DNA from 3 places in the Paenarthrobacter nicotinovorans genome. Region 3 is predicted to be linked to each of the others. Evidence: predicted binding sites of a transcription regulator. Region 3 holds the regulator's gene; each other region holds the start of a gene.

Region 1 (10,047 bases), 1.8 Mb from region 3:
GAGGCGGTTCATGAGGCCGCGGGCGAAAACGGCCACCGAGATGAACGCTGCCGCTCCGGGCTTGGTGGGACCCGGGTTGACCGTGGTGAACGTGTACACGCCGGAGTTGCCCACGGAGCCCCGGCCCCAGCCGGTGAACGTGTAGCCGTCACGGACCAGGGAGCCGGTGCGCTGGACGATGTTGCCTTCGGTATCCGGCTGCCAGATCTCAAGGATGGCGTCCGGGATGGGGTTGCCCGCGCCGTCGTACACCGTGCCTTGAAGGCGGATGCTGCCGGGGCTGCCCGGGGCCAGGAGCTCGTTGTCCTTGGTGAAGGGGAGGGCGTAGCCGTAGAAGGGGCCCACGGTCTGGCCCGGTGTGGGTGTCAGCTTGCTCATGTGCTTACTCCTCGTCCCCGGCGTCGCCGTATGCTTCGTTTTCCGTCCAGGTCCGCTTGGAACCGGTCAGGATGATGTCCCACTTGTAGCCGAGGGCCCACTCGGGGCTGGTCAGCTCGTGGTCGTACTGTGCCACCAGGCGGTCGCGGGCGTCCTGGTCCACGATCGATTGGTAGATGGGGTCCAACGGGAACAACTGGTCACCCGGGAAGTACATCTGGGTGACGATGCGCTGCGTGAACTCCGAGCCGAACATGGAGAAGTGGATGTGCGCCGGACGCCAGGCATTCAGGTGGTTCTTCCACGGGTAGGCGCCGGGTTTGATGGTGGTGAAGGAGTACGAGCCGTCGGCGCCGGTAATGCAGCGTCCGACGCCGGTGAAGTTCGGGTCGAGCGGTGCGGGGTGCTGGTCGCGCTTGTGGATGTAGCGGCCCGATGCGTTGGCCTGCCAGATCTCCACGAGCTGGCCGGCCACCGGGCGGCCGTCGCCGTCCAGCACGCGGCCGGCGACGATGATGCGCTCACCCTGCGGCTCGCCGTTGTGCTGGATGGTCAGGTCCGATTCCAGTGCGTGCACGTCCTGGTGTCCGAAGGCCGGCGAGTAGAGCTCGATGGTCTCCGGGTCCGCGTGGTGCAGGCTCTTGGTGGGGTGGCGCAGGATGCTGCTGCGGTAGGGCGCATAGTCCAGCCGCGGCATGGTTTCAGGTCCTTTGCCGTCCTTCAGTGCCTGGGCGTAACGATCCCCGATGGCCTTGATCTCAGCGCTGAGGTCCGCCTGCGTCTCAACCTTCCTGGCATCGTGCGCGGCATGCGGCTCTGCTGGCGGCACGAGTTCCTCGGATTCTAGAGCTTGTGCAGTGTTGTCTTGCGGCACAACCGGCTCCTTTCTATGGATTCTTTGTGAGGTTCGGGCAGCTATGCCCGGTGAAGTGAGTCGTATTGGACGGCATGGCGGACTGGGGCATTCGGGGCTCCGTAGCCGTTGTAGCTGCCACGGCGCTCCACCATTTCAAAAAACACACTGCCTACTGTGGCCGTGTAGAAGTGGAGGAATTCGCCGTTGGCGTCCCGGTCATACAGGAGGTTGAGCTCCTGGAGGGTGGCCAGGAAGCCCGGTTCAAGATCGAACCGTGCGTCCAGGTCCTCGTAATAGTTGGCCGGAATCTGCAGGAACTCAAGGCCGCGGTCCCGGGCGGACCGCGCCGTGGCTACGAGGTCGTCCACGGCGAAGGCGATGTGTTCCTGGTACGTTTTGCGGGCGTTCTGCGCTTGCTGGGCCGGCGCCAGGTTCAGCACCAGCCGCACCGCGCCGGTGCTGGTTTCCATGACCTGCGAGCGCACCAGGCCGCTGGGGCTCGGGACCTCTGCGAACGGCAGCGGTTCCAGGGCCAATGCGCTGGTGTAGAAGAGGACGGCTTCGTCAAAGTGCTGCCACGGCTGGGCGAGGTTCACGTGGTCAATGACCGCGTTCTGCCCGCTGGGAACGTGTTCCAGGCCTTCGCCGAACTCGTGCGTCCAGGCTGCGGTTCCGTCAGGGCTGCCTTGGCACAGGAAGATCTCGGTGGAGTCCGGGGCGGAGATGCCTTGGAAAACTTCCTCGTCGGCCTGGACCTTGCGCGCCACTACGGGCGCCTTGAGTTGCTGGGCGCGAGCGGAGGCAATCACTGGAGAGTCGACGTCGAACCCCAGGGCCGCGATGGCCGGTTCCGAGTGCGAGGCCGCTTGCTCGTTGATGATGACGCGTGCCTGGCCCATGGTCCAGAGCTGGACGTCCTTGGTGCGGTGGCGTCCCTCGAATCCGAAGCCGAGCTGCCCCAGGAGCTTCTCGAGCTGCGCGGTGTCGTCGGCTTTGACCTCGGCGAAGTTGAAGCCGGCTGGTTCGTTGACCTTGGGCAGCGTGGCAAGTTCCATGGGATAACGACGGCGGGACGAGGCTGCTGCTTCCGTTCCGGCTTCCGCGGAGGTGCCGGCCAGCCACTTTGCGCTCTGTTCTTCCAGCCAGATGAGTGAACGCATGGCATCCACTGCGGTCCGTTCCACGTCCGACTGGCGGAAGACGTCATTGAAGACCTCAAGCGATACCGGCCCGGTGTAGCCCGCACGGACGACGTGGCCCATGAACTTGGCGAGCTCGAACTGTCCCTCCCCGGGGAAGACCCGGTAGTGGCGGCTCCAGGAGAGCACGTCCATGGAGAGCTTGGGGGCGTCGGCAACCTGCACGAAGAAGATCTTCTCCGCGTTGATGTCCTCGATCGGGGCGGTGTCCCAGTCGCGGGAAAGGATATGGAAGGAGTCCAGGCAGGTGCCGAGGTTCGGGTGGTCCACCATTTCCACCAGGCGGTAGGCGTGCTCGTAGTCGTTGACGTACTTGCCCCAGGCCAAGGCCTCGTAGGCAACCTTGACCCCGTGGTCTCCTGCCAGTCCGGCGAGCGCTGCCAGCTGTTCGGCCCGCAGCTGGTCGTCATCGATGGTGGCCGTGGCCACGTTGGAGCAGACCAGGATGGTGTCCATGCCCAGGCGCGACATGAGCTTGAACTTGGCCTCGGCCCGCTTGAGGTTGGCCTTCAGCAGGGCCGGAGTGACGCCGTCGAAATCCCGGAACGGCTGGTAGAGATCCAGGCCCAGGCCGAGGTCGGCGGCCATCTTCCGGATGTCCTCGGGACTCAGCGGGGACGTGACGAGGTCCTGCTCGAAGATCTCGATGCCGTCGAAGCCCGCGATGGCGCAGGCCTGCATCTTTTCCTTCAAGGTGCCCGACAGGCAGACAGTGGCGATTCCGGTGCGCATCAGTGGGCCGCCTTTGCGAGGGTGCCGGCGGAGAGCGCGGTTGCGGCGTCTTCCAGGGCGATCAGCTCCAGGAAGTGCTCCCGCATGCGGTTGCGGTCGGCGTCCCGTCCGGTGAAGAGCTTGAAGGCGTCGGCCGCCTGACCGACTGCCATGCGGCCGCCGTCGAGGACTTTGCAGCCCTTGGCCCGTGCTTCGCGGACCAGTTGCGTTTCGATGGGGCGGTAGACGATGTCCGCCACCCAGTGCCGCGGCTCCACGAGTCCCAGGTCCAGCGGCAGTCCGGGGTGGGCGGCCATGCCGATCGGGGTGCAGTGCACCAGGCCGTCGGCCAGGGGCATGATCTGCGGGAGTTCGTCCGTGCTGCGCGGGGTGACGGTGGCCGCCGGGAAAAGTCCGCTGAGTTCGTCGGCACGTTCCGCGGCCCGGGCAGGATCCACGTCCACCAGGTCCAGGGTGGTGACGCCGGCCTTGAGGAGCGCGTAGGCGACGGCCGAACCGGCCCCGCCGGCGCCAAGCTGGACGACGCGGCCCAAGGTGGCGTCCGGAAGTCCATCCCTCAAGGCCGAACCGAAGCCGGAGAAGTCCGTGTTGTGTCCTATGAACCGGCCGTCTTGGATCAGGACGGTATTGACGGCACCCAGGCGCGCGGCGTCGTCGGAAATTTCATCAAGGTGCCCAAGCACCAGCTGCTTGCACGGGTGAGTGATGTTAAGGCCGTTGAAGCCCATGCGGGCGGCTGCGGTGAGGAGGTCCCCGACGGCGGCGGCCGGCAAGGCCAGCTCCAGCAGGTCGATGGGGCGGTACAGCAAGCGAAGGCCCTGCACATCGGCTTCGCGTTCATGCATGGGCGGCGTGAGCGAGGGCATGACCCCTTCGCCAACGAGGCCCACCAGAACGGACTCGGCTCGGTTGCTCATCCTAAAGCTCCTTTGACTTCAGCACCGCAGCCATTGACGTTTTCTGGGGCGTCGACGGCCGGGTGTTATCCAGATTACTACAAGTGTTCATATTCCGCACGCTTGTTCTTATCGCGAACAAATGATGTGCCGGATGCGTTGCGTCGGGCTGATTTTTGCGTTGCGGGGCCTGCTTTGCGCGCCCAGAGTCACGTTTAGCGCGCAGAACGGGCCTCGCAACGAAGCTCAGCGCTGCGGCAGGCGGGCCGCGAGTTCAGCCGCAGCCTCCTGCAGGGTGGGCACATGGGCGATGAGTTCCTCCATGCTGAGTCGGAAAACCGGAACGGCAGTGGCCAGGGAAGCGAACGCGTGGCCCTGGGAGTTGAGGACCGGGACAGCGACGGCACGCATGCCGATCTCGTTTTCCTCGTCCATCACGGCGTAGCCCTGCCGGCGCACCTGTTCAATTTCCGCCCGGAACTTGTCGCGGTCGGTGATGGAATGCTCAGTGAGCGGGTCCAGGGGAAGTTCCTCGATCAGGCGTTTTCGCTCGGGCTCATCCTCGAACGCAACCAGGGCCTTGCCCACCGACGTCGTGTGCAACGCTCCCAGATGTCCGGGGTCACTGGTGACGCGGAACGTCTTGGGCCCGTCCACCTTGTTGACCGTGAGGTGGTGGTCGCCGTCGCGGACCGAGAGGATGGTGGCCTCATGCGTACTGTCGGTGACCCGCTGCAGGACCGGCAGCGCTGTGGCAGCGAAGCCGTGATGGTTGGAGACGCGTTGCCCGAGCTGGAAGACGCGCAGGCCCAGGTGGTAGCGGCGGCCATCGGGTTCGTAGTCAACGAATCCGTCGCGGGTCAACGAGCCCAGCAGCCGGTAGGTAGTACTGAAAGGCAGTCCGGCGCTTCTGGCCAGATCCGCCGCACTTGCACCCTTCGGCTCGTTTCCCAGCAGGACCAGCAGGCCCAGGGCTTTGCCGACCATGTCGGTCTTTGTGTCCTCTTTCACACTCATAACCCGATGCTCTCACATAGTGAGAGCTATTTCTAGATGGTGATTACACCTCTTGACAAGTGACCATACTCACAGGGATCATTGCTGTATTACGCAAGTAGCTCTCACCATGTGGTTACTAGCTAAGGGATTGACCGGCCGCACCTCGCTTGGGTCTCCCGCTGAAGCTCTATTCGCGACATCGTCGTCACAGAAGGAACACCCAATGAGCCAAACAATGCCGTCAGCGACGCCAGGCATCACCGAAACCACCGGGACACCCAAGAAGGCTGCCCTCGCCAGCTTCCTGGGCAGCGCCGTGGAGTACTACGACTTCTTCATCTTCGGATCTGCCGCGGCCTTGATTTTCCCGCACGTCTTCTTCCCGGACGCAGACACCAATGCGGCCGTCATGTCCTTTGCCACGTTCGGCTTCGCCTACCTTGCACGGCCCATCGGCGCTGCGTTCCTGGGTCACTTCGGCGACCGGATCGGCCGGCAGAAGGTCCTCATGTTCACCCTGGTGCTCATGGGCGCCTCGACCTTCGTGATCGGCTGCCTCCCCGACTTCAAAACCATCGGCTGGGGTGCCCCGATCCTCCTGGTACTTGCCCGGCTCTGCCAGGGTTTGTCGGCAGCAGGCGAGCAGGCCGGCGCGTCATCCATGACCCTGGAGCACGCCCCGGACAACCGCCGCTCCTTCTTCACCTCATGGACCTTGACGGGAACGCAGGGCGGCCAGATCCTGGCAGCGCTCGTGTTCATTCCCGTGGTGGCACTGCCGGATGACATCAAGTACGGCATCGGCTGGCGTATTCCGTTCTGGCTCAGCGCAGTAGTGGTGCTGGTTGCCTTCTTCATCCGCCGCACCCTGCACGAGCCACCCGCATTCGCTGAGGCACAGAAGAACAACCAGATTGCCAAGCTCCCTATCGCCGACCTCCTCAAGCACCACTGGCAGGACGTCCTCCGCGTGATCTGCTGCGCGTTCATTGCCGCAGTCAGCACGGTCTTCGGCACCCTGGCCATCAAGTACGCCCAGGACGTTGCGCACGTGAACAGCACCATCACCCTATGGCTGGTGGTTGTGGCCAACCTCGTGGCTCTGGGAACCCAGCCGCTCTTCGGCACGCTGGCAGACCGCATCGGCCGCAAGCCCGTGTTCATCTACGGAGCAGTGGCCAGCGCCATCATGACGCCGGTCTTCTTCCTGAGCTTCGAGTCCGGTTCCACGCCGCTGATGTTCCTGGCCGCCGTCGTGTACTTCTCCCTTGGCTACGCTGCCGCCAACGCCGTCTGGCCGTCGTTCTACGGTGAAATGTTCAGCACCAAGGTCCGCTTCTCCGGCCTGGCCATCGGCACGCAGCTCGGCTTCCTCGCCGCAGGTTTCGCCCCGACCATCGTGACCGCCATCGGTGGCACCAAACCCGGTGGATGGGTTCCCGTGTCCATCTTCACGGCCATCGTCTGCCTCATCGCCATCGTCTCGGCCTCCACGGCACGCGAATCGGCAAAGGTCCCGACGGCGGAACTCGGCCTGCGCTAGAACGTCACCTCTCCGGCGCTCCAGCCCTGTTGCCGGAGCGCCGGAACGGGGAAAGCCCGGCATGTCTCCTGACATGCCGGGCTTTCCGCTGCCCGGTCTGGTGTTCAGGCAAGGCAAGCGGCAAGGAACATCCCAGGCCTACCGTGGATCCAGCAGCACGGACTGAAAGCTCCCCTGACCGGTTCCTGTGTACAGGAAGAGCTCCCCGTTTCCGCCAACACCCACAACTGACGGATTTCCCGTTCCCGTGAAGCCTGTCCCCAAGGCCGCGAACGAGCTGAAAGTGTTCCAGCCGGAACCCAGGGCAACGCGGGCCAGGAATCCGCCGCTGCCATTGCCCGGATACAGCCACAACGCCCCGTCAGTGCCCCGGGCCATGATGTCCTCCCGGCCATCGCCGTTGAAGTCCCCACCCTGCACTACCGAGTCAAAAATGTCCCACCCCGTGCCGATCTGCTTCCACGGGAGGAAGCCGCCCGAACCGTTACCCGGGTAAAGCCACAAAGTGCCGTTGGCTGCCCGGGCCACAAGGTCAGCTTTTCCGTCACCGTTGAAGTCACCCGGAGCCAGCAGCTCGTTGAAACCCTGCCAGCCGACACCGATCTGCTTGCGGGCCAGGAACTGGCCCCGGCCGTCTGTCGGGTACAACCACAGCGCTCCGCCGGCTGTCCGTGCGACCAGGTCCGGGTGGCCATCGCCGTCGAAATCTCCGGCACTCAGGACAGTATTGAAAGCATTCCACCCCGACCCCACCTGGACGCGGGGCAGAAAGCCGCCGGAACCGTTCCCCGGATAGAGCCACAACGCACCGTCAGTACCGCGGGCCAGGATGTCGGCGACTGCATCTCCGTCGAAATCTCCCGCCTCCCAGACCTGGCTGAACTGGTTCCAACCGGCACCGATGACCAAGCGTTCGGCAAAGCCCGAACCGCTGCCCGGGTAGAGCCGCATGGACCCCCCGGAGGTCACCGTCAGGACATCGGACTTCTTATCACCCGTGAAGTCCTGTCCGCTCACGATGTCGCCCACCGCGTTCCAACCGCTGCCGATTGCGACGCGCGGCACGAAACCACCCCAGCCGTTGCCGGGGTACAGGTAGAGGGTGCCGTCGCTTGCCCGCGCCAGAAGCCCGAAGGAGCCATCGGAAGTGATGCTGGTGAAGCCGTTCCAACCCGATCCGATCTGCGACCAGGCACGGAAGCCGCCCTGGCCATCTCCTGAGTAAAGCCAGAGAGTGCCATCCGGCTTGGTCGCCATGACGTCGAGGCGGGCATCGCCGTCGAAATCGCCCACGCCAATGATGTTCGTGAAGCCCTGCCAGCCGGATCCGATTTGCCGCTTGGCGAGGAAACCGCCGTTTCCGTCGCCCGGGTATAGCCAGAGGACACCGTCGCTGGTGCGCGCCAGGATGTCGCTTCGTCCGTCTCCATCGAAATCCGAAAAGCCGGTGATGGCATCGAAAATGTTCCACCCGGAGCCCACCTGGCGCGGATTATCCAGCCTGTTGCCGGGCAAACCCGAATACAGCATCAGGGAGCCGTCGGGCTCGCGGGAGAAGACATCGGCGAGTCCATCGCCGTCGAAATCTCCCGTAGAAAAGCGGACCTTGGCGGTGAGCCGCGGGTCGGCAGTGATGGTGATGGTGGCCGACGTCGACGACACCGAATTCATGGTCACCTGCGTACCGGTGTACGTGGTGAAGGTGCTCCCTGCCTGCCAGGCGTGGTTGCTGGCGTACCACGGGTCGGAGAAAGGCTTGGTGGAGGGCATCAGAATCAGGGAAGAAGCGATGGTGGCGCCGCCGCGCTGGACGACCTTCACGCCCATGTTTCCGGGTTTGCCGGCTGTTCCCAGGTAATTGTCAAAGCCGGCAGGTTCCCGCAGCTCCAGGTAATAGACCTCTTTGCTGACGGGATCGGTGAATTTGATCGCCCGCTGGGCTTCGGTGCCTCCCCACGGCTTGAGCGTGTAGCTCTTGGAACCCGTTGCGACGCCCACGTCCCGGATCTCATCCCCGCGGCCCAGGCCCGCATAGTCCCAGAACGTGGAACTCACAACCGGCGTCGCGTACTGGGCAGCTCCCATGATGTCGGTGGTGTCGCCGTACTCGCGGATGTAGCAGGACGGATCGGTGAACTGGCCGTTGCTGTTGACCCCGATGTCGGACACTCCGCTGCCGCACTGCAGGGCATCTGCGTGCATCAGGCCTATGACGTGGCCGAACTCGTGGCTCATCACGTTGTTGGTGAAGCTGCTGATCTGGGGCAGGAGCACCCGGCCGCTGTAACTGCCGCTGCTGTACCCGGCGCCCAGGGCGTTGCCGGACAACGTGGACGTCGGAATGAAGATGACCAGCGCTGTGTAAGGACTGGCCGACCAGTTCAACTCCCCCGTGATGGTGGAGATGATGGTGCTGTAACTGTCCGTGGAGCGGGCTTTGGATTGGTGGCCGGCGACTTTGCTGGCCACCGTCATGGACAGCTTGTTGGCCGTCATGGCTTTCCAGTAGTTGCTGGTGGACACCACAGCCTTTTCAGCGTCCGTCATGGAAACCGGGTTGGTGTTGTCCGCCAGTTTCGCGGTGACCAGCCGGACGTTGATGGTGCCGCCCGGACCGGCTGCCGCAGCTCCGTCACGGAGCAGCGAGTCGACGTCGGCCTGACCCTTGGTGGGCTGCTTGGTTTCCGGGAGGGGCGTCTCGAAAACATGCTCCGAGTGCGGTGTGCCCTCAACGAATTGGACGTTCGGATTATCGGGCCCGGGAAGTGGAACTGCCGTGGCAGGAGCCTGGACAGAAAACAGGCCGGCGGCAAAAACCACCAAGCCTGTGGACAGCGCGAGCGATCGCCGTAAAACACCCATTGGTTCTCCCGGGAGGACGGAGCCTGTGGTTGCTGTAAATCTCAGTAACCGAGATCAGGCTACAACCGCGTCGGCACTGGCCTGCGGAGGCGCCGGACTTCAGGCGGGCGCGTCTTGTCGCCGTCCGTCGCGGCGGCGCCCGCGCACGGGCGGAAACGCAACCATCCCGGAATGCTAACCGGACCCTAACCACGCCGAAATACCGTGGCAACATTGCCCCTCCACACTGGAATAGCCGGCAAGTGCAGGCACCAGCTCCAGCCAGGAGGACACCATGCTGAAGGAAGTAACCACTCAAACAACACGAATACGCGCGATCAGCCAGCTCCACCGCGGAGACGAGATCGAGGCCCGCCTGTCGGTTGGGCCCGCTTACGACGACGTGGTCATACGCCGCGGACGCGTCCAGGAAACGGCCCCGGGAATCGGCGTCGTCTGGATCATGGATTACGCCTCCGGGATGAGGAAAGCCATCAATACCGACGAATGCAGTGTTTGGCGCGTCGCCTGAACAGTCTCTGCTGGAGACCAGGCTGGACGCCCTTCTTCACCCTCAGCCGCCGGCCACGGACTGGACAATCA
Region 2 (10,047 bases), 250 kb from region 3:
GCAAGAACGTGGTCAGGCTCAAGGGCGGTGACCCCTACGTCTTCGGTCGGGGCGCGGAAGAGGTAGCCGCTTGTGTTGCGGCCGGTGTTCCGGTCCGGGTGATTTCCGGCGTCACCAGCGCCATCTCCGTGCCTGCTGCCGCGGGCATCCCGGTGACGCACCGCGAAGTGAGCCACATGTTCACGGTAGTGTCAGGGCACGCGCCCCTGACGGAAAAGGAGCACACCCACCTTGCCGGACTCGGCGGGACGATCATTGTCCTCATGGGCATCGGTACTCTCCCCCAGTTGGCCGCCGGACTGCGTCGGGCAGGGATGGATCGTGAAATGCCGATGGCTGTGGTGGAACGTGGGTATCGGCCGGGCCAACGCACCACAATTGCCGACCTCGGTAGTATCGAAACAGCAGCGACCGGCTGCAGCAACCCTGCCGTGCTGGTGATCGGCGAGGTGGTCCGGGTGGCCGAGGCCAACCGGAATCACGCCGAAGCATCCGCTGAACTGAGCCGACTCGCGGCTTCGCTTCTTGAAGCCTGAAGGTAAGAACACATGACTGTTGCACGTGCCATCGAAAGCCTGGACCCCAATGCCGCTCCGGACACTTCCGAGGCGCCCGAGGCGCCCTTGGACGGATTCCGCATCGGCGTCACCTCGCACCGCCGTTCCCGTGACCTCATCGAGGCCCTGGAGAGGCGCGGCGCCAGTGTCCTGCACGCCCCTGCCCTGAAGATCGCCCCGGTCCAGGAGGACATGATCCTCGTAGAGGACACCCGGACCATCATCGAAGCGAAGCCGGATATTTGCATCGCCACCACCGCCTACGGCATGCGCCGCTGGTGCGAGGCGGCCGATTCTTTTGGCATCGGCGAGCAGCTCCTGGAGACCTTGTCCGCCTGCCGCATGTTCGTCAGGGGGCCCAAGGCCCGCGGTGCAGTCCGCGCGGCCGGGCTTGCCGACGTCGGAATCAGCAGCGACGAAACCACCGCAACCTTGGTGGACATGCTGCTGGTGGAGGGAGTTCGCGGCAAGACCGTGGCTGTGCAGTTGCACGGGTACACGGACGTTCGCCAGCTCGAGCGGCTCCGCATGTCCGGCGCGACCGTGCTGACGGTAACTCCCTACCGGTGGGTGAAGCCCGATGGTGAGGACAAGTTGCCGCGCCTGATCGAGGCCGTGGTCAATGGGAACCTGGACGTCCTGACCTTCACCAGCGCCCCGGCAGTGGACGCCATGTGGAGCACGGCGCATGAGATGGGCCTCTACCGACAGCTCATTGAAGCGCTCAAGGGCCCGGTGACGGTCGCCGCGGTCGGGCCGGTGACTGCCCAGCCCCTGGTCGACGCCGGGCTGACGCCCCTGATCCCCGACCGTTACCGCATGGGTGCGCTTATTCGGCTTGTGACCGAGCACTTGTCCTTGAACCATGTCCGCCGCCTGGAGACGAAGAGTGCCACCATCGAGCTGCGCGGACGGTGCCTGCGGATCAACGGCGAAGTGGTGGAGCTGGCCCCCGCTCCCCTCCTGCTGTTGCGGGCGTTGCTCGGCGCGGGCGGCGCGGTCTTGTCGCGTGAGGCGCTCTCTGACCTGTTGGATCTGCGCGGTTCCGTGCACGCCTTGGACATGACGGTCAGCCGGCTTCGGTCCGCGCTCCCGGACGGCAAGCTCGTGGAAACAGTGGTCAAACGCGGATATCGGCTGCGGGCCTAGGGTTGCGGCCCTGCTACGCCGCTTTCACCAAGGGCAGTTCATCCCAGTTGGTGGTGTAGCGGGGGCTGAGCATATCCCTCTTCATTGACCAGTCCGGGCCGCCCTTGATGCCGGCATGCCCCAATCCGATGGAGCCGCGGCCATAGCGTTTGCTGACCTCCTCCAGCAAGCTTCCGATACCCCGTTCCTCGTGGCGGTTCTCGAAGATCTCCAAGGGCTTCTGGTTGCCGCTGGGACGGAGGTCGGTGACCATGATTCCGGCCTTGGCGTACCTGACGCCCTCCTGGATTTTGGGGACCAGGGCGTGCGCAGCCTTGGTGAGCAGCACGGGATCGGCGGTGGGCATGGGCAGCTTGACGTTCACAGCAGGAAACGATTTGTCGTTCGGGTTGTACACCGACGTTGCTGCGAACGCCGTCAGCAGCTTGGCTTGGAGGTCGTGCTTGGCCAGCCTGGCGCTGGCCATCTGCCCGTAGACGCTGAGCACCTGCCGCAGCTGGGCCGCCGTCGTAATCGGCGTCGAGAACGAACGCGAGAAGATCAGCTGGTCCCGTCCGATCCTTTCCTCTTCCATGGGGATGCACGGCGTTCCCTGCAGTTCCAGGACGGTGCGCATCATGACGATGGAGAACTTGTCCCGGAGGGCCACGGGATCTGCCCGAACCAGGTCCAGGATTGAAAAGATGCCCATCGCATTCAGCCGCTTGGTGAGCCTGGTAGCCACGCCCCAGATCTCGATGACGGACAGCCGGGCCATGAGCGCTTCGCGCCGGGCTTCAGGAACCGAATCCCAACGGCACACGCCGTTGAAAGCCGGATTGTGTTTGGCCCATTTGTTGGCCAGCTTGGCAAGCGTTTTGGTGCGGGCGATTCCGACGCACACCGGAACTCCAACGTTCCTGCGGCAAGCATCCTTGATGGTTCGCCCCAGCTGCAGCAACTCCTCTGGCCGGCCCTTGACGCCCAGGAACGCTTCGTCGATCGAATAGACCTCTTGCCACGCCGAGTAGCGCCGCAATAGCTCCATGACGCGCGAGCTAATGTCTCCGTATAGTTCGTAGTTGCTGGACAGCGCAATGAGCCCCCATTCCTTGGCCCGTGGAGCCAGCTTGAACCATGGGTCGCCCAGCCCGATGCCAAGCTGCTTCGCCTCCGGCGACCTCGTCACGGCGCAACCGTCATTGTTGGAGAGCACGATCAGGGGTTTGCCCTCCAACGCGGGATTGAAGGCCCGTTCTGCTGAGGCATAGAAACAATTGATGTCCACGTGGGCGATCTCCTGCATCGTGTGCATAAGGGCCGGCCTGGACATGCTCCTCCTCGATTGGTCACTAACATGCGCGACCTCGGAAAATAGGAGGACACGCCGCTGATTCGAAGATATGTTCGAATAAGTCAACTGTACCGCCACCCACCGACAACGAAACTTCTTTGAGCAATTGAGCCCGCTTCAGGAGGAAAGGGCTTGGCTAATCACCCATGCGCGGCACCACGATGCCATCGGCTCCGCAGTGGAGCACGAGATCGCTGCTTCCGTCCGTCAGTATGCAGTCATTGGGGTCGAAGACCTCTGTGGCGGACAGCCACGGGACAGTTCGTTGCCAGAGTCCCCACGATTTTTGTGAGTAAACGGAATAGGTTTGTGGATCGAAACCTGATTGTTCGACGACGACACTGTCTCCGCTGCTTGCCGTCACTTGGGCGTATGTTGCCGCCGCGGCGGCTAGCCCCATGCCGGCAGCATATATAGACCACGGCAGAGCCGCCGTGGCACTGGCCAGAACTGCAAGAACGGCAGTCAGCCGACGGATCCGGCCGCGTGGAATCCGCGCGACCAGCGCCGGTACCAGCAGAACCAGCGCTGCCAAGGCGGCAGCCCCGCTCAGAAGGTGACAACAGAGAATGAGCGTCCACCCCGGCATGACGAAGTAGACCAGAACCTCAGGCCATGAATCACTGACCCACGCTGCGGAAGCTTGGGCTGCTACTCCCAGCAGCACCGAGACGAGGGCCAACACGATGCCCCACTTGAGGCGCCGCCGCGCTGCGGTAGATCGCGCCGAATCCGTTTCCGCGGAAACCTCCGTCCCCACTCGAGAAGCGCCCAACCGGGTCGCCGTTACATCGTCGCCTGGCAACCGTTTCCTTACACCGTCATCCAACCACGCTTTTGACGTCATCGTGGAGCTTTGGCCAGCGGAGCCAACGAGGAGCCGGGGCTGTTTGCGCAGGCCTTATTGCGCACGTTACGAAACATCCCGCCCTCCGGACTGCGGAAAAGTCCGAAGAGCGGGATATTTCGCGCTATGAGATTCACACCATGAGCCCGGCTACGGGCGGGCGGCGGCGTCCTTCTTGTGCACCAGATAGATGGCCCCGGTAGTGACGTCCTCTTCAAGCGCTTCCAGGGTGCGCCCACGGGTCTCAGGGACCTGGGTGTAGATGAAGATGAGGGCCGCGATGCCCACGCCGCCGAACAGGAAAAAGGTTCCGGTGATCCCCACGCCGGCCACCAGGGTCGGGAAGAACAGGCCCAGCAGCGCGTTGGCGATCCACAGGCAGAATACCGACAGGCCGATGGCGAAACCACGGACGTGAAGCGGGAAGATCTCCGACAGCATGACCCAGACGGCGATATTCAGGAACGTCTGCATCGAGCCGACGAACGCCACCACCAGGAACAGGATCACGAATGGACGGGCCTCGTTTCCTACGGGAAGGAGGACGGAGGCGATGCCGATCAGGAAGTGGCATGCCGTGGTCAAGGTGAAGCCCAGGAGCAGGGTGGTGCGGCGGTTGACGCGCTGCATCAACGTCAGGGCAATGACGCCTCCGACCACCGCGATCACGCCGGGAGCGATGTTGGCGATGAGGGCTGCGTTGGAGTCGAATCCAGCCTCGACCAGCACCGACTGACCGTAGTACATGATCGAGTTGATGCCGGTCAGCTGCTGGGCCACACCCAAGCCGATGCCGACCAGGATGATGCGAAGGATCCACTTGTCTTTGAGCGCGCCCCACGACGTCGCCTTCGACGCCCGCCCTTCGTCGGCGAGGTGCTTGACGTCGGCCATTTCGGCCTCTGCGCGTTCCACTGACCGGATCGTCTTGAGGACAACGAGGGCTTCTTCCCAACGGCCCTTGGATATCAGCCAGCGCGGCGATTCGGGCATCCGGAGCATGCCGAAGAACAACGCGATGGCAGGCAGTGCGGCAACGGCGAGCATGAGGCGCCATACTCCCCCGAACTCTCCCCAGACGTTACCGATGATGGCATTGACGACAAACGCCGCCAGCTGGCCGATAACGATCATGAGCTCATTCCGGCCGGCCAGCGAGCCCCGGATCTCGTAGGGCGCCAGTTCGGCAAGGAAGACAGGCACCACGGTGGACGCTCCGCCGACGGCAAGGCCGAGAACAACGCGTCCGAGCACCATCACTTCAAAGTTGGGCGCGAAGACGCAGGCGATGGTGCCGGCCAGGAACAGCACCGCGAGCAGGAGGATGGACTTGCGGCGGCCCCACGAATCGGACAGGCGGCCACCTCCCACGGCTCCGGCTGCCGCACCGAACAACAGGGAGCTGGTCACGATCCCTTCCGTCAGGGGCGTCAGGCCGAGATCGGCCGTCATGGGCCTCAGGGCACCGTTGATGACACCAGTGTCATAGCCGAACAGCAGTCCGCCGAAGGTTGCAACCAGGGCTACGAGGCCAAGGCGCTTTCTGTGCGGGCCGTTGGTCAGCGGAGGAAGGGCGGCCGCTTGGGCGCCTTCCCGCTGCATTTGCGTTGCAGACATCAGGACTCCTTTGTCAGTGTGTTGCGGGTCATACTCATCCGCTCTGAGTACAGACTAACGCGCGAAAGGCTTAAATGTAAGGTCAAACTAACAAACACCCGAATTAACCCTTTCTGTGACGTGGGAAGATGGAGGACATGGCCCCCGACCGCCCACTCCGCCCAGCTACGCAAAGTGATGTCGCCCGGGAAGTAGGCGTTTCCCGAACATTGGTGTCTTTCGCCTTCCGGGGCGCTCCTGGAGTCAGCGCCGAAACCAAAGAAGCCATTTTCGAAGCCGCCCGGCGTCTCGGATACCGACCCAACGCCGTAGCCGCCGACCTGGCACGCAAGCACCGCTCCGCCGTCGGGCTTTACCTGATGGATATCCGCAACGAGGTCTATGCCGACATTCTCAGCGGCGTCCGCGTGGCCCTCCCGCAGGACGGCAACCGGCTCATCCTGAGCGTATCCCGCTCGGTTGATGGTGTTGACCGGGGCGCGCTGGAGTCGCTCATAGAGGCTCGGGCCGGAATCATCATCGCCGCCACGCTCTTGGATCCGGACGAACGCGTGCAGGAACTGGCGCAGATCGTGCCGCTGGTCAGCGTCACACGGCCGGTACCGGGCGTGGACAGCGTCTATTCGGATGACGTCGTCGGGGCCAGGGCCGCGACTGAACATCTCCTCACCCTCGGGCACCGGCGCATCGCCCATCTGGCGGGTCCCGTGTACGACGGACACACCGTCCGCAGGCGGAGCTACCAACAAGCCATGCGCGACGCCGGGCTGAAGCCCCAAACGCTGGCGGCCGAGGACTTCACGCAGGAAGCCGGGGAACGCGCCACCATGCTCCTCCTCAAACAACCCGAGCGCCCGACGGCGATTTTCACGCACAACGACCAACTGGCCCTGGGCGCCCGCGAAGCCGCCTATTCCCTGGGCTTGTCCATCCCGCAGGACCTGTCGCTGGTGGGCTATGACAATTCGCGGATCGCCAAGCTTCACGGCATTGACCTCACGACAGTGGACCTCCATGCCGCAGTGTTGGGCCAAAGGGCGGGCGCGATAGCGCTGGAACGGCTCGGAAACCCGGAGGGCCCCATCGCCGACGAAAGGCTCACGCCTGAGCTGGTGGTCCGCAACTCAACAGCACCGCCGCCCCTTCAGACGTGATGCAGGCACGTGGTTGCGACGCCCCAAATAGTCAACTCCGACAAGGCAGCCACCCTGATGTCCGGGAATGCAGGGTTGTCCGCCTGCAGCACCACGCCCGTCGGGGTGATGCGCAAGCGTTTGATGGTCAGCTCACCATCCAGGACAGCCACGACGACGGACCCATCCTTGGGTTCCAGCGCCCGGTTGACGATCAGCTCGTCTCCGTCGCTGATGCCGGCGGCCTCCATCGATTGGCCGGTCACCCGGACGACGAACGTGCTGGTGACGTCTTTGATCAGGTGCTCGTTCAGGTCGATGCGGCCATCGAAGTAGTCCTGCGCCGGCGAGGGATACCCCGCAGCCACGGACACGGGAGCCAACAGCACCGACATCAAGGACAAGCCCGCATCTATCACGCGGGGGCCGACTATCACGCCCACAACACACCTTTATTCGAATATATGTTCGATAACTGAGTGTACAGCGAACTGCGGACATTCACGTCGTGGATGAATTAGTCTAATGAAATGATTATTTGGCGTGGTTGGGGAATTTTGGTCCTCGTCGTGTTCGGTATTTGCGGTGGTTTGGCGGGCGGCTTGTCGCACGGCAATCCGATCGCAGTAGGTGTGGGCTTCCTGGCCGGTGCAGCCGGGATCTGGTATCTCGGAAACTGGTTCAACCGCACCAGGCCCACAGCGGGCTACGAGGCAGCGGTCAACGCCAGAAGCCAGGAATTGTCCAGAATGGTAGAGGTCGGCGCCTACCAGCACCCCGGCCTTCCCGCTCCTCAATCCTTCGAGGAGGCACGTGCCCTCGCGGATGAGCAACTGAAATACGAGGCCGAGTCCGCCCGGCGCGGGTACTTCAACCGGCACAGCCTCTTCTTCCTGCCCATGCAGTACTGGGCGTTTGTGGCGGCCTTCGCCGGCGTTGCGATGATCATCAGCGGCCTGGTCCGGGGCTGATCCAAGAAGGGACGGGTTCAGCCCACCTTGTACCGCAGATGCGAGACCAGGCTGGTACCACGGACCTGAAGGGGTTCAAGCTTCAGCTCGCCTACACCGTCCAGCAAACGCTCACCTGCGCCCAGGACGATCGGCGCGATATGGAGCCGCAACTCGTCAATGAGGCCAGCGGACAGGAATTGTCTGGCGGTTGAGGCTCCACCGGCGATGGCAACGTTCTTCCCGCCCGCAGCTTCCTTGGCGCGCGAGAGCACTGAGCCGACGTCGTCATTGACGAAATGGAAAGTGGTGCCGCCCTCCATCACCATGGGTTTGTGCGGGTGCGAGCTGAGAACGAACACCGGCGCGTGATACGGGGGTTCTTCGCCCCACCAGCCGCGCCACTGCTCCGGCCACAAGTGCTCGCCCGGTCCAGCGAACATGTTCCGGCCCATGATGTAGGCGCCGGCTTCGAGGATCCCGGCGACCTCGGCGGCGTTGGTATCCCGTTCCTTGAACTGCCAACGGTGCAGCTTCTCTCCCCCTTCGCCGAGCGGTTGTTCCATACTCTGGTTCGGTCCGGCAACAAAGCCATCAAGGGACACAGTGAGGTCACACGTAACGAGGGTCATGCGCCCATCCTGCCATCGGCGCACCGGGGCCACCAGAGCACGCCGGCCTCAGGAGACGTTGAATCCGCCATTGCTGTGCAGGACCTGGCCGTTGATCCAGGAACCCGCGTCCGAGAACAGGAACCGCACCAGGTTCGCGGTGTCCGTGGGTGTACCCAGGCGTCCGGTCGGGGTCGCCCGGGTCGTCCAGCCGCGTACGTCGTCGTCCATCCAGCCGGTGTCAATCGGCCCGGGATTGATCACGTTGGCCCGCACCCCTTTGTCCCCGAGTTCGACGGCGGCCGCCGTTACGATCCGGTCCAGGGCACCCTTGCTCGCACCATATGGCAGGTTATGGACGGTGTGGTCGCTGGTCAACGCCACGATCCTGCCGGCCACTTCGCCGGGAGGTACGGCGGGCAGCTGCTCTGCAAACGCCTTGATGAGCAGCCATGGGGCCCTGGCATTGACGGCAAAATGGCGGTCCCAGCTTTCCACCGAAGTAGTGAGGATACTGCTGTCCACAGATTCGCAGTGCGAGACCACCAGCCCGGTCACGGGGCCCAGTTTCCGTCCCGCTGCAACGAGTGCCGCCGGTACACCAGGGTCGCTGAGGTCCCCGGATACGAGTTCGACGGCGACACCCTCCGCGCGGCACCCGGCGGCTATGGCGGCGGCATCGCCAGGTGACGATTCGAGGCCAAGCCGGTCGTCGTAGGACTTCCAGTGGTTCAGGACAAGGGACCAGCCGTCGGCTGCCAGGCCCCTGGCCAGTGCTGCCCCGATGGAGCGGCGCCTGCCTACGCCTGTGACAACGGCAACCTTGGTTTCTTTTTCCAACGTCATCCCTTGACCCTATGCCGCGGCCCCGGCGGGTTCTACGCTGGACCTCTTAGCACCCACGAATCAGCACCGCGGAAAGAAGGCGGCCATGGCACGGAAACCAGGACCCACGCTTGAGCAACTGAACATCCTCGTGGGTTCGTGGGAGACCACCATCCCCAGTGCCGGAACACAGGGACGGACCACTTTTGAATGGCTGGAAGGTGGCGGCTTCCTCATCCAGCGTTCCACCGTGGCAAGGCCCGAATACCCCAACGCAGTCAGCGTCATCGGTGCAACGGGCTCGGACCGGGCATTCCAACAGCACTACTTCGACTCACGCGGCGTTGCCCGCATCTACGACATGACGCTCAGGGACAATGTCTGGACGCTTTTCAGGGACGGACCGGACTGGCCGCAGCGCTTTGTTGGCCACATCAGCCCGGACGGCAACACCATCACCGCCCGCCTGGAGCGCGGCACCTATCCCGGAGGCCCACTGGAGCACGACTTCGACATGGTTTACTCGCGGATTCATTGAACCCTGTGCACCAACAGCATTACTCCACCTCATTTACAGATCCCTTGCCCGGTGGGAACATAAGGCCCATAGTCCGCGGAGGCAACGCCCGGCCACGCCCGGCATCCTCTGCCGCTGCCATGTAGTCAGCTCTCCTCTGAGAGGAACGGCCATGGGTCGTCTGGGGACCGGGAACAGTGGGGATGCGGGTCCCGAACCCGCTGATGATCCCCGACGCCACAGCCTGGACCGCATCGAAAAGGTGGACGCGGTGGTTGTCGGATCGGGGTTCGGCGGCTCGGTGGCAGCCCTGCGGCTCGCCGAAGCCGGACAGTCCGTGGTGCTCATGGAACGCGGCAAACCGTACCCGCCCGGAAGTTTCGCCCGTACGCCGTCGGAGATGGGCAAGAACTTCTGGGACCCAGACCGTGGGCTGTACGGCCTCTTCGACGCCTGGACCTTCCGCGGGACAGAGGGGCTGGTATCCAGCGGACTCGGCGGCGGCTCC
Region 3 (10,047 bases):
ACGCGGTGGACATGGGCCCTTGGGAGTTCATTTTCCCGGACGAGGCAACCAGCAAGGCCATGGATGCCCTGGTCAGCGCGGACGGCCTGGAAGTGGCACGCCCCGGCCTTTCGGTCAGTATGGGCAACCCGCACACAGTCGTTGCCTTGGCCGAACTCAGCGAGCTTTCAGCCACCCAGCTGTTCAAGGCTCCGGTTGTTGATCCCAAGCCGGTCAACGGCACCAATGTTGAATTCGTTGTACCGGCCGAACCGTTGGTCGAAGACGGCGTCGGAACCATCACCATGCGCGTGCACGAGCGGGGAGTGGGGGAGACCCAGTCCTGCGGTACGGGAGCCTGCGCAGCAGCGGTTGCAATCCGTCACTGGGCCGGCAGCACGGCGCCCAACGACTGGCACGTCAAGGTTCCCGGCGGCGTCGTCGGTGTGAAGTTCTTCCCCGGCGCCGGTGGCCGTGAGCACGTTGAACTCAGCGGCCCCGCCGTCATAGTGGCTAGCGGGACGCTTTCCTGACCCGAATGATCCTGAAGGACTTCGACGTGCTTTCGCGGGAAACGCTGAAAGACGCATCCAGTTCAGAAGCCAGCCACCGCTGCAAGGAATCTGAACCCAGGTTCTTCTGAACCACCAGCCATGCGTTTCCTCCCGGCGCCAGCCGCGGCAACCAGGTCAGCAACAACGAGTGGAGTTCATCCTTGCCGATCCGGATGGGCGGATTGGACCAGATGGTGTCGAACTCGACGGCGGGGTCCACCTCATGCGGGAGGCTGGCGGTCACGTTGTCCAGGCCCAGGGCCGCTGCGTTCTCGTTGGTCAGGGTCACGCAGCGTTCGTTGACGTCGACGGCGTACACGCGGGCGTGCGGGGCCATCAAAGCAAGGGTGAGGGCTATCGGACCCCAGCCGCAGCCGATGTCCAGCAGATTGCCTTGGGGAGCGGGCGGTGGAACCTCTGAAAGGAGTATTGCCGTTCCCTTGTCCACGCCGTCGGGGCTGAAGATGCCGGATGACGTCTGCAGGTGGCGCGTAGCTCCAGCGAGTTCAACTGTGAGTGGCTTGCGGGTGAACGGCCCAGCCGGCTGGGCGGTGAAATAGTGTGCAGACTCCATAATTTGCCAGATTAGTTGGCTATTGGCGCCTTGGGAAACCGCCACGGTCCCAGGTTCGTTTGACACGGCTGATAGTGTTGAGGTCATGTTCTTGATCTTTGAGTAATCGGCCGAACCACGCCTGCTTTCCAGGCGTTCCCCGGCACCGCCCGCGACGCAGGTCCGGCCTGGCACCATGCCCGGCCCATGGCCTTTCCGCCCGGCAGGTCCCACGGCACATGTCGGCGCCACTTCCTCGTGGCGCCGGACGCACAGAAGATCAAAGCCCCACCCATGCCTTCACATGATGGTATTCCCGGAACCGGGCCGTCGTGCGAACCCTGGTGGGCAGCATAACGACTTCAAGCAGGCCAGGACCTCCCTGCGGATCCACCCGTCAGATCACCGACGCCACGTCCCCGACAGGCCAGTGGCGTTCAGCACACAGGAGGCCACTTTGGCCCAAGCCCGTCAGCCCAGCGCGAAGAGCGCCCCATCGAGCGACAAACAGCACTATTCTGGAATTGCCGAACAGTCTAAGGAGACCATGACCACCCAGAAGCACTCCGGATCCGATTCCGACGCCCAGGACATGAGTCCTGAACAAATCCAGGCCGTCATCGACCGGATTCTTTCCAAGGATGCCCCCGCGCAGGCATCCGAAGACAACGACACCAGTGGTGTGTTCGGCAAGGCGCAGGCCATCTCGACCCTGGACCAAGAGCACAGTATCTACGACGGCGACCAGGAAGACCTGGCCGAGCGTCGCGCCTTGCGCCGCACCGCGGGGTTGTCGACTGAACTCGAAGACGTCACAGAGGTCGAATACCGGCAGCTGCGCCTCGAACGCGTTGTGCTGGCTGGTCTGTGGACAGAAGGTACCCTGGCCGACGCCGAGAACTCGCTGCGCGAACTCGCGGCCCTTGCCGAGACCGCAGGTTCTGAAGTACTTGATGGCCTGGTCCAACGCCGCTCCAAGCCGGACCCGGGAACGTTCCTTGGATCCGGCAAGGCACAGGAACTCAAGGACATTGTCGCTGCCACAGGCGCGGACACTGTCGTGGTGGACACTGAACTGGCACCGTCACAGCGACGCGGTCTTGAGGACATCGTGAAGGTCAAGGTCGTTGACCGGACCACGCTGATCCTGGATATCTTCGCCCAGCACGCCAAGAGCCGCGAAGGCAAGGCCCAGGTGGAGCTCGCGCAGCTGGAATACCTGCTTCCACGCCTGCGTGGTTGGGGTGACTCCATGTCCCGGCAGGCCGGCGGCCAGGTGGGCGGGGCCGGGGCAGGCATGGGCTCGCGCGGTCCCGGCGAAACCAAGATCGAACTGGACCGCCGCCGAATCCGCACACGCATGGCCAAACTGCGCCGGGAAATCGCCGCGATGAAGCCGGCCCGTGAGACCAAACGTGCCAACCGCCGTCGTAATGCTGTTCCGTCCGTCGCAATTGCCGGGTACACCAACGCCGGTAAGTCGTCGTTGTTGAACCGCCTCACCGACGCAGGTGTCCTTGTGGAGAACGCACTGTTCGCCACTCTGGATCCCACGGTCCGCAAAGCGCAGACTCCTGACGGCATCGGCTACACACTGGCCGACACCGTGGGATTCGTGCGCTCACTGCCGACCCAGCTCGTTGAGGCCTTCCGCTCAACGCTCGAGGAAGTGGCCGATGCGGACCTCATCCTCCATGTCGTGGATGCATCCCACCCGGACCCCGAAGGTCAGATCGCAGCAGTGCGCACTGTCTTCACCGAGGTCGACGCCCGCAAGGTTCCCGAGATCATTGTCCTGAACAAGGTTGATGTGGCCGATCCTTTCGTGGTTGAGCGTCTCAACCAGAAGGAACCCCGGCACGCAGTGGTTTCCACCCGCACAGGACAGGGAATCGCCGAACTGCTGCAGGACATCAGCCGGTCCATACCGCGCCCGGGGGTGCGGCTTGAAGTGCTCATCCCGTACGACCGCGGCGACATGATCAACAAGCTGCACAATTCCGATTCCGAGATCCTCAGCCTGGAACACGAGGAAAGCGGGACGCGCGTGGTGGCGATGGTCCGTGAAGGTCTGGCAGCTGAGCTGGAGTCATTCGTCAGTAATGGTTGAGAAGGTGGCGGCGGACGCCGTCGAGTCGGTGGGAGAGAAGACCACCCTGGAATTGTTGGACCGGGCTGTCGCCGGAATGGGCGGCCAAAGCCGTGCCGGCCAGCACGAAATGGCCAAGCACGTCACCCGGGCCATTGAGACCGGGGAACATCTGCTGGTCCAGGCGGGAACCGGTACGGGTAAGTCATTGGCGTACCTAATACCGTTGATCGCCCATTCCATGGACAGCGATAAACCGACGCTCGTGTCCACCGCCACCTTGGCTTTGCAGACCCAGATCGTAGGCAGGGATCTTCCGCGTTTGCTGGAGACCATCAATCCTGCCCTGGACCGTCCGGTCAATGTCGCGCTCGTGAAGGGCAGGGCAAACTACGTCTGCCTGCAAAAGCTCGAGGGCGGCTTCCCGAGTGAGGAGCCCTCCGAAGGACAACTTTTCTCCCTCGGCGAGGACACGAGCGTGCCGCACTTCGCGGCGTCGGTCGGTGGCCCGTCGTCCCAGCTGGGCAAGGAGGTTGTCCGGCTCCGGGAGTGGGCCGAAACGACGGCCACCGGCGACCGGGACGAGCTCATGCCAGGGGTCACGGACCGTGCCTGGCGGCAGGTCTCCGTGACGTCCATGGAGTGCCTTGGGGCCCAGAAATGTCCGGTTGCCGAGGAGTGCTTCAGCGAGCTGGCACGCGCCCGGGCAGCCGAAGCCGATGTCGTGGTCACCAACCACGCCATGTTGGCCGTCAGCGCGTTCGAAGGCCTCGCGGTGCTGCCCGAGTACGACGTCGTGGTGGTGGACGAGGCCCACGAGCTTCAGGACCGGGTCACAGGGGCAGTGTCAGGGCAACTCTCTGTAGCCATGGTGCACGCCGCGGCATCAAGCGCCCGCAAGCACACAGCCATCACCGTTGACGCCCTGAATGCAGCCGCGGATAGGCTGGACATGGCTATTGCGGGAGTACCCAACGGGCTCCTTCCCAGCGGACTCAACGACGAACAACTCGATTGCCTGGACCAGCTGCGCGACGCCACACGGGCGGCCCTGTCCGATTCGAAGACTGATTCCTCCAGTGCCGCGGACGGCGGACGGCAGCTGGCACGTTCGCGGCTGATGCTCATCCTTGAGCTGTGCGAACGGATGCTCGCTGCCAAGGAGAACCGCGAAGTAGTGTGGTTCTCCCGTAACAGCACTTTTGATCCCCAGCAGGGATACTCCCAACCTGACGAGACCGCGCCTGCGCTCATCAACATCGCGCCGCTGAGCGTGGCAGGCAGGTTGCGCGAGGGATTGTTCGCCGGACACACGGTGGTGCTGACCTCGGCCACGCTGGCCATCGGCTCGGCTTTTGAACCCGCGGCCGGAGGCCTCGGCCTGATTGGCGACGGCGCGCCCAGCTGGACAGGAATCGACGTCGGATCTCCTTTTGATTACCCCAAACAGGGGGTGCTGTACGTAGCGAAGCACCTTCCGAAACCCGGTCGGGGCACGTCGCCGGAGGCCTTGGACGAATTGGAAGACCTCATCCGGGCATCCGGCGGGGGAGCACTGTGTCTCTTCTCCTCACGGCGGGCCGCCGAGGAAGCTGCGGACGCCATGCGGCTGCGCCTGGACGTGGATATCCTCTGTCAAGGCGAATCGACCATGGCTGCGTTGGTGAAGCAATTTGCCGACGAGCCGGATACTTGCCTCTTCGGAACCATGTCGCTGTGGCAAGGGGTGGACGTACCCGGCGGCTCATGCCGCCTGGTGGTTATTGACCGGATTCCCTTCCCGCGTCCTGACGATCCCCTGATGACCGCCCGTTCCCGTGCCGTGGCACAGTCCGGGGGGAACGGGTTCATGGCTGTTTCCGCCACCCACGCAGCCATCCGGCTCGCGCAGGGTGCAGGGCGCCTGATCCGGTCCACCGGTGACAAGGGCGTAGTGGCAGTCCTTGATTCACGCCTGTCGACAGAACGTTACGGCGGGTTCCTGCGGGCCGCCCTGCCGCCGTTCTGGCCGACCACTGACCGCACCGTGGTTCGTGGTGTCCTGGAGCGCTTGGGATCCGCCAGGAAGGCGTAGAGGACAGTCAGCTCCGGGCCCCTTACGGGTCGGAAAAAGCTAGAGGGACCTCAGTACCGAAACGACCTTGCCCATGATGGTTGCCTGGTCGCCGAGAATGGGTTCGTACTGGGTGTTTTGGGGCAGCAGCCAGGTATGGCCATCGCGCTGTCGGAACGTCTTTACAGTGGCTTCGTCGTCCAGCAAAGCGGCCACGATGTCGCCGTTGATGGCGTCGTTCTGGCGGCGGACAACGACCCAGTCGCCGTCGCAGATCGCGGCATCAATCATGGAGTCGCCAGCGACTTTCAACATGAAGAGCTCACCGTGTCCCACCAGTTGCCTGGGCAGGGGGAGCACGTCCTCAACTGTCTGGTCGGCCAGGATGGGTCCGCCTGCCGCGATGCGGCCAACCAGCGGAACCATGGCGGTGTCGCTTGCACTCGTGAGTTCTGTCACAGCCAGGCCGCCGGTGCTCCGAAGCGTTGCCGGTGCCTCCACGCCCGGGATGGGGCCGCCGTCCAGGGTCAAGGGCATCAGTACTTCCATTGCGCGGGGACGCTTGGGGTCCCGGCGAAGGTAGCCGAGTTTTTCCAGCTGGGACAACTGGTGGGTAACGCTGGAAAGGCTGGCCAGTCCAACGGTGTCCCCGATTTCGCGCATGCTGGGCGGATAGCCGTTGTCGTTGACTGACCGCTGGATGGTTTCCAGGATCTTTTTCTGGCGCACGGTCAGGCTCTTGGGAGTCTTGGGAGGCTGTTGGCTCCGCAGGGGTACCCCGCCGCCTGTGGCTTTCGCTGCCATGTTCGCCAATGCCTTTCGTTCCGCCCCGAAACGAACCGGGGATGCAGGGACTGAAAAAATGTCAGACCCTCCTGTTCCACTGAAACAGTGCTGTTCCTTCACTCAAACGTAGGGCAGGCACAGGCGTTTATCAAACATTTGTTCTAGCGAGTCTCGACACCGTTCGTTGATAAGTGCTAAAAATGTCATAGCAAGGTTCGAACATGTGTTCTATAAACCTCGCGCTGAAACTGGATGTTCGAACGAACTGTTCGAATACCGGCCGCAGTCGGGAGGAGCACACAAAGAATTGGCAGCCTTGCTCCGGAAGCTCCGGAGCAAGGCAATAGCTCAGAAGGGCTCAGCTCATGTCCGCAATAACTTCGTTCGCTGATTTCCGCACCACGCAGGCCCCCGCCCGCCTGCGCCTGACCCGCCGTGGCCGGGTGGTGTTCTTCTTCATCCCGGCCATGCTGCTGGCGGCTGTTCTGCTCAGCCTTGCCGGGTTCATCACTTCCCCTGCCAAGGCTTCCGATTCCCAGGCCGAGCTGCAGCCGCCGGTTGCAGTCTCTGTGACAGTCCAGCCCGGTCAGTCCCTGTGGGGCATTGCCGGCGCGGCGGCTCCGGAGCGGGACCCGCGTGATGTCATTGCTGAAATCATCCAGTTGAACGACCTCCGCGGCGGGCGCATCCTTCCGGGGCAGCAGCTGTTCGTCCCGGCCCACTAAGGCTGTTAGCCGGTAGCCGGATCCCGCGCCGCGACGTCATAGTTACTCCGCAGTCCCGCCAGCCCCTTAAACTGTTCCAGTGAGTGAGCAGCTTGAGCGACTTGACCGACTACCCCTCCGGACCAACCTGCGTGGACTGAGCCCCTACGGCGCACCGCAGCTTGATGTCCCCGTTTTGCTCAACGTTAACGAAAACACCCATGGCGTCCCCGCCGATGTTCAGGCGGCGATTACTGAGGCCGTGGCAGCAGCAGCCACGGGACTGAACCGCTATCCTGACCGCGAGTTCACCGATCTTCGTGAGGCCCTCGCCGAGTATCTGGGCCACGGCCTTTCAGCAGACAACATCTGGGCCGCCAACGGGTCCAACGAGGTCCTGCAACAGATCCTGCAAGCGTTTGGCGGCCCGGGACGCAAGGCCCTTGGCTTCCCGCCCACGTATTCCATGTACCCGTTGCTGGCCAGCGGAACGGATACCGAATACATCCGGGGAGTCCGCGCCGATGACTACGGGCTGGATGCCCGGTCGGCGGCTGCGCAGGTGCGCGAAACCGGAGCCAACATCGTTTTCCTGTGCTCACCGAACAACCCCACAGGGACGGGCCTGGGCCTGGATGTGGTGGAGGCCGTGTATGAAGCCGGTGAAGCAAGCCAGGCCATCGTGATCGTGGACGAGGCCTACCACGAGTTCGCCCACGACAACACTCCGAGCGCGTTGACGCTCCTGCCCGGCCGTGAGCGACTGATCGTTTCGCGCACCATGAGCAAGGCCTTTGCCCTGGCAGGTGCCCGGCTCGGCTACATGGCGGCGGCCCCTGAAGTTACGGACGCCATCAGGTTGGTCCGCCTGCCTTACCACTTGTCTGCCATCACGCAGGCCACCGCCCTCGCAGCATTGACTCACCGCGAGGCCCTGATGGCCGACGTTGAGGACATCAAGGTCCAGCGCGATCGGATCGTTACCGAACTTCTCCGCATGGGACTCAAGCCCGCGGCGTCGGACTCGAACTACGTCTTCTTCGGTGGACTCGAGAACCCGCACGAGATCTGGCAAGGGCTGCTCGACGCAGGCGTGCTCATACGTGATGTCGGCATTCCGGGTCACTTGCGGGTTACCGCCGGGACCGAACCGGAAACCACCGCATTCCTTGATGCCCTGGAAGCACTCCTGGAACGCTCAGCGTCACAGCGCGCCTAAACTTGTCAATAGACCCAACCTCCCTCCCTGCATAAGGACGTCCCAATGAGCGAAACCGGCGCCACGCCGTCCGCTGCCCGCACTGCGCGCATGGAGCGCACCACCAGCGAATCTTCCGTATTGGTGGAGATCAACCTGGACGGTTCCGGAATTTCGGACATCAGCACCTCGGTACCGTTCTACGATCACATGCTGACCGCACTGTGCAAGCACTCCCTGATTGACATGACGGTCAAAGCCACAGGTGACACGCACATCGATGCCCACCACACGGTGGAAGACGTTGCCATCACGTTCGGTGAGGTGCTCCGGACGGCCTTGGGCGACAAAGCTGGTATTCGTCGTTTTGGCGAAGCCACGGTGCCTCTGGACGAAGCCCTCGCCCATGCAGTCGTTGATGTTTCCGGACGTCCGTACCTTGTGCACGGTGGTGAACCTGCGGGACAGGAGTACCACCTGATCGGTGGCCACTTCACCGGCTCGTTGACCCGCCACGTTTTCGAGGCAATCACGTTGCACGCCGGAATTTGCCTGCACATGAACGTTCTTGCTGGCCGGGATCCGCACCACATTGTGGAGGCCCAGTTCAAGGCTTTCGCGCGCGCACTGCGTGCCGCCGTAGAGTCCGATCCGCGTGTCGAGGGCATTCCCTCCACCAAGGGGGCACTGTGAGTAGCCAGGTCCTGAAGAACGGCGCAGTGGCTGACGCCACGGCATCCGTTAGGCCTGAGTCGCCGGAGGGCAAGCCGACCGTTACGGTTCTGGACTACGGATCCGGCAACGTCCGGTCCGCCGTCCGCGCGCTCGAGCGGGCGGGTGCCCACGTGGTGCTCAGCGCCAAGCCTGAGGACGTCCTCAACGCCGACGGCCTGGTTGTCCCCGGTGTTGGCGCCTATGAGACCGTGATGAAAGAACTCAAAGCCGTAGACGCCATCCGCATGATTGGACGCCGGGTTGCCGGTGGACGTCCGGTGCTGGCTATCTGCGTGGGTCTCCAGGTTCTTTTCGAGGCCGGCGTTGAGCATGGTACCGAGTCCGAAGGCATGGCCGAATGGCCCGGCAAAGTCGAACTCCTTCCTGCTCCCGTGGTGCCGCACATGGGATGGAACACAGTGGACGTACCTGAGGGTTCCAAGCTGTTCGCCGGTGTGGAGCAGGAGCGTTTCTACTTCGTTCACTCCTACGGTGTGCAGGAGTGGAACTTCGACGTCGTGCAGCCCCGCATGGCGCCCCCCATGGTCACGTGGTCCGAGCACGGCGCACGTTTCATCGCTGCCGTGGAAAACGGCCCGCTGTGCGCCACCCAGTTCCACCCCGAGAAGTCGGGCGACGCCGGGGCCCGCCTCCTGCGCAACTGGGTGGATAGCCTTCGGAAGCCCGCACCGGAAGCTTCCGGAAACGGTGCTGCCTAGATGTGGTCTGTGATCCTCATGGGCCTGGCCGGCCTCCTGGTGGGCGGTGGGATTTCCTTCCACCAGCAAAAGAAGCCCCGCTGGGTCTCCATTTCTTTCTACGTGTTGGCCGGGATGTCCCTGCTGGCTGCGTACCTCCTGACACTTCCCGGTAACTGAACCGCTGGTCCCAAGCCGGCGATCCCTTAACTCCAAGGACACTCATGACCACCTCCTCCCAGTCCGTACTGGAACTCCTGCCGGCCGTCGATATCGTCGATGGCCAGGCGGTGCGCCTCCTGCAAGGAGAGGCGGGATCTGAAACCAGCTATGGGACGCCCTTGGAGGCAGCCCTGAACTGGCAGAACGACGGTGCGGAATGGGTCCATATGGTTGACCTCGACGCCGCCTTTGGCCGTGGCGACAACGCCGCTCTCATCAGCGAGGTCGTGTCTCAGCTCGACGTCAAGGTGGAGCTTTCGGGCGGCCTGCGGGATGACGAATCACTCGAACGGGCCCTCGGCTTGGGCGTTGCCCGGGTAAACCTTGGGACAGCAGCGCTGGAAAACCCGGAGTGGACGCGCCGGGCGATCGAACGCTTCGGTGACAAGATCGCCGTCGGGCTTGATGTCCGCGGTACTACGCTGGCCGGACGCGGATGGACCAAGGAAGGCGGGGACCTTTGGGAGGTTCTGGCCCGCCTCGAGGACGCCGGGTGC

Evidence for each region. Region 3 encodes LexA, which represses DNA repair genes until DNA is damaged. Its sites were predicted from a motif close to TCGAACANNTGTTCGA; they were not measured.
Region 1: the regulator LexA is predicted to act here: its motif matches at 4,177-4,192, upstream of JMY29_RS19420 (shikimate dehydrogenase).
Region 2: the regulator LexA is predicted to act here: its motif matches at 3,081-3,096, upstream of JMY29_RS06540 (Y-family DNA polymerase).

What each region holds. Positions count from the first base shown of each region.
Region 1 is NZ_CP089293.1:4,165,443-4,175,489, forward strand. It holds gene pcaG (protocatechuate 3,4-dioxygenase subunit alpha) at 1-378, opposite strand, end outside; gene pcaH (protocatechuate 3,4-dioxygenase subunit beta) at 383-1,207, opposite strand; gene JMY29_RS19415 (bifunctional sugar phosphate isomerase/epimerase/4-hydroxyphenylpyruvate dioxygenase family protein) at 1,294-3,165, opposite strand; gene JMY29_RS19420 (shikimate dehydrogenase) at 3,165-4,082, opposite strand; gene JMY29_RS19425 (IclR family transcriptional regulator) at 4,308-5,078, opposite strand; gene JMY29_RS19430 (MFS transporter) at 5,284-6,603, shown strand; gene JMY29_RS19435 (FG-GAP-like repeat-containing protein) at 6,742-9,465, opposite strand; gene JMY29_RS19440 (hypothetical protein) at 9,740-9,976, shown strand; gene JMY29_RS19445 (MoaD/ThiS family protein) at 10,019-10,047, opposite strand, start outside.
Region 2 is NZ_CP089293.1:1,368,932-1,378,978, reverse strand. It holds gene cobA (uroporphyrinogen-III C-methyltransferase) at 1-536, shown strand, start outside; gene JMY29_RS06545 (uroporphyrinogen-III synthase) at 549-1,706, shown strand; gene JMY29_RS06540 (Y-family DNA polymerase) at 1,720-3,018, opposite strand; gene JMY29_RS06535 (hypothetical protein) at 3,176-3,844, opposite strand; gene JMY29_RS06530 (sugar porter family MFS transporter) at 4,037-5,503, opposite strand; gene JMY29_RS06525 (LacI family DNA-binding transcriptional regulator) at 5,641-6,657, shown strand; gene JMY29_RS06520 (LexA family protein) at 6,648-7,079, opposite strand; gene JMY29_RS06515 (hypothetical protein) at 7,167-7,607, shown strand; gene JMY29_RS06510 (dihydrofolate reductase family protein) at 7,625-8,218, opposite strand; gene JMY29_RS06505 (SDR family oxidoreductase) at 8,267-9,043, opposite strand; gene JMY29_RS06500 (hypothetical protein) at 9,129-9,560, shown strand; gene JMY29_RS06495 (GMC oxidoreductase) at 9,712-10,047, shown strand, end outside.
Region 3 is NZ_CP089293.1:1,618,820-1,628,866, forward strand. It holds gene dapF (diaminopimelate epimerase) at 1-512, shown strand, start outside; gene JMY29_RS07580 (class I SAM-dependent methyltransferase) at 493-1,107, opposite strand; gene hflX (GTPase HflX) at 1,634-3,196, shown strand; gene JMY29_RS07590 (ATP-dependent DNA helicase) at 3,189-5,249, shown strand; gene lexA (transcriptional repressor LexA) at 5,289-6,032, opposite strand; gene JMY29_RS07600 (LysM peptidoglycan-binding domain-containing protein) at 6,380-6,739, shown strand; gene JMY29_RS07605 (histidinol-phosphate transaminase) at 6,819-7,937, shown strand; gene hisB (imidazoleglycerol-phosphate dehydratase HisB) at 7,983-8,609, shown strand; gene hisH (imidazole glycerol phosphate synthase subunit HisH) at 8,606-9,349, shown strand; gene JMY29_RS07620 (hypothetical protein) at 9,350-9,508, shown strand; gene priA (bifunctional 1-(5-phosphoribosyl)-5-((5-phosphoribosylamino)methylideneamino)imidazole-4-carboxamide isomerase/phosphoribosylanthranilate isomerase PriA) at 9,553-10,047, shown strand, end outside.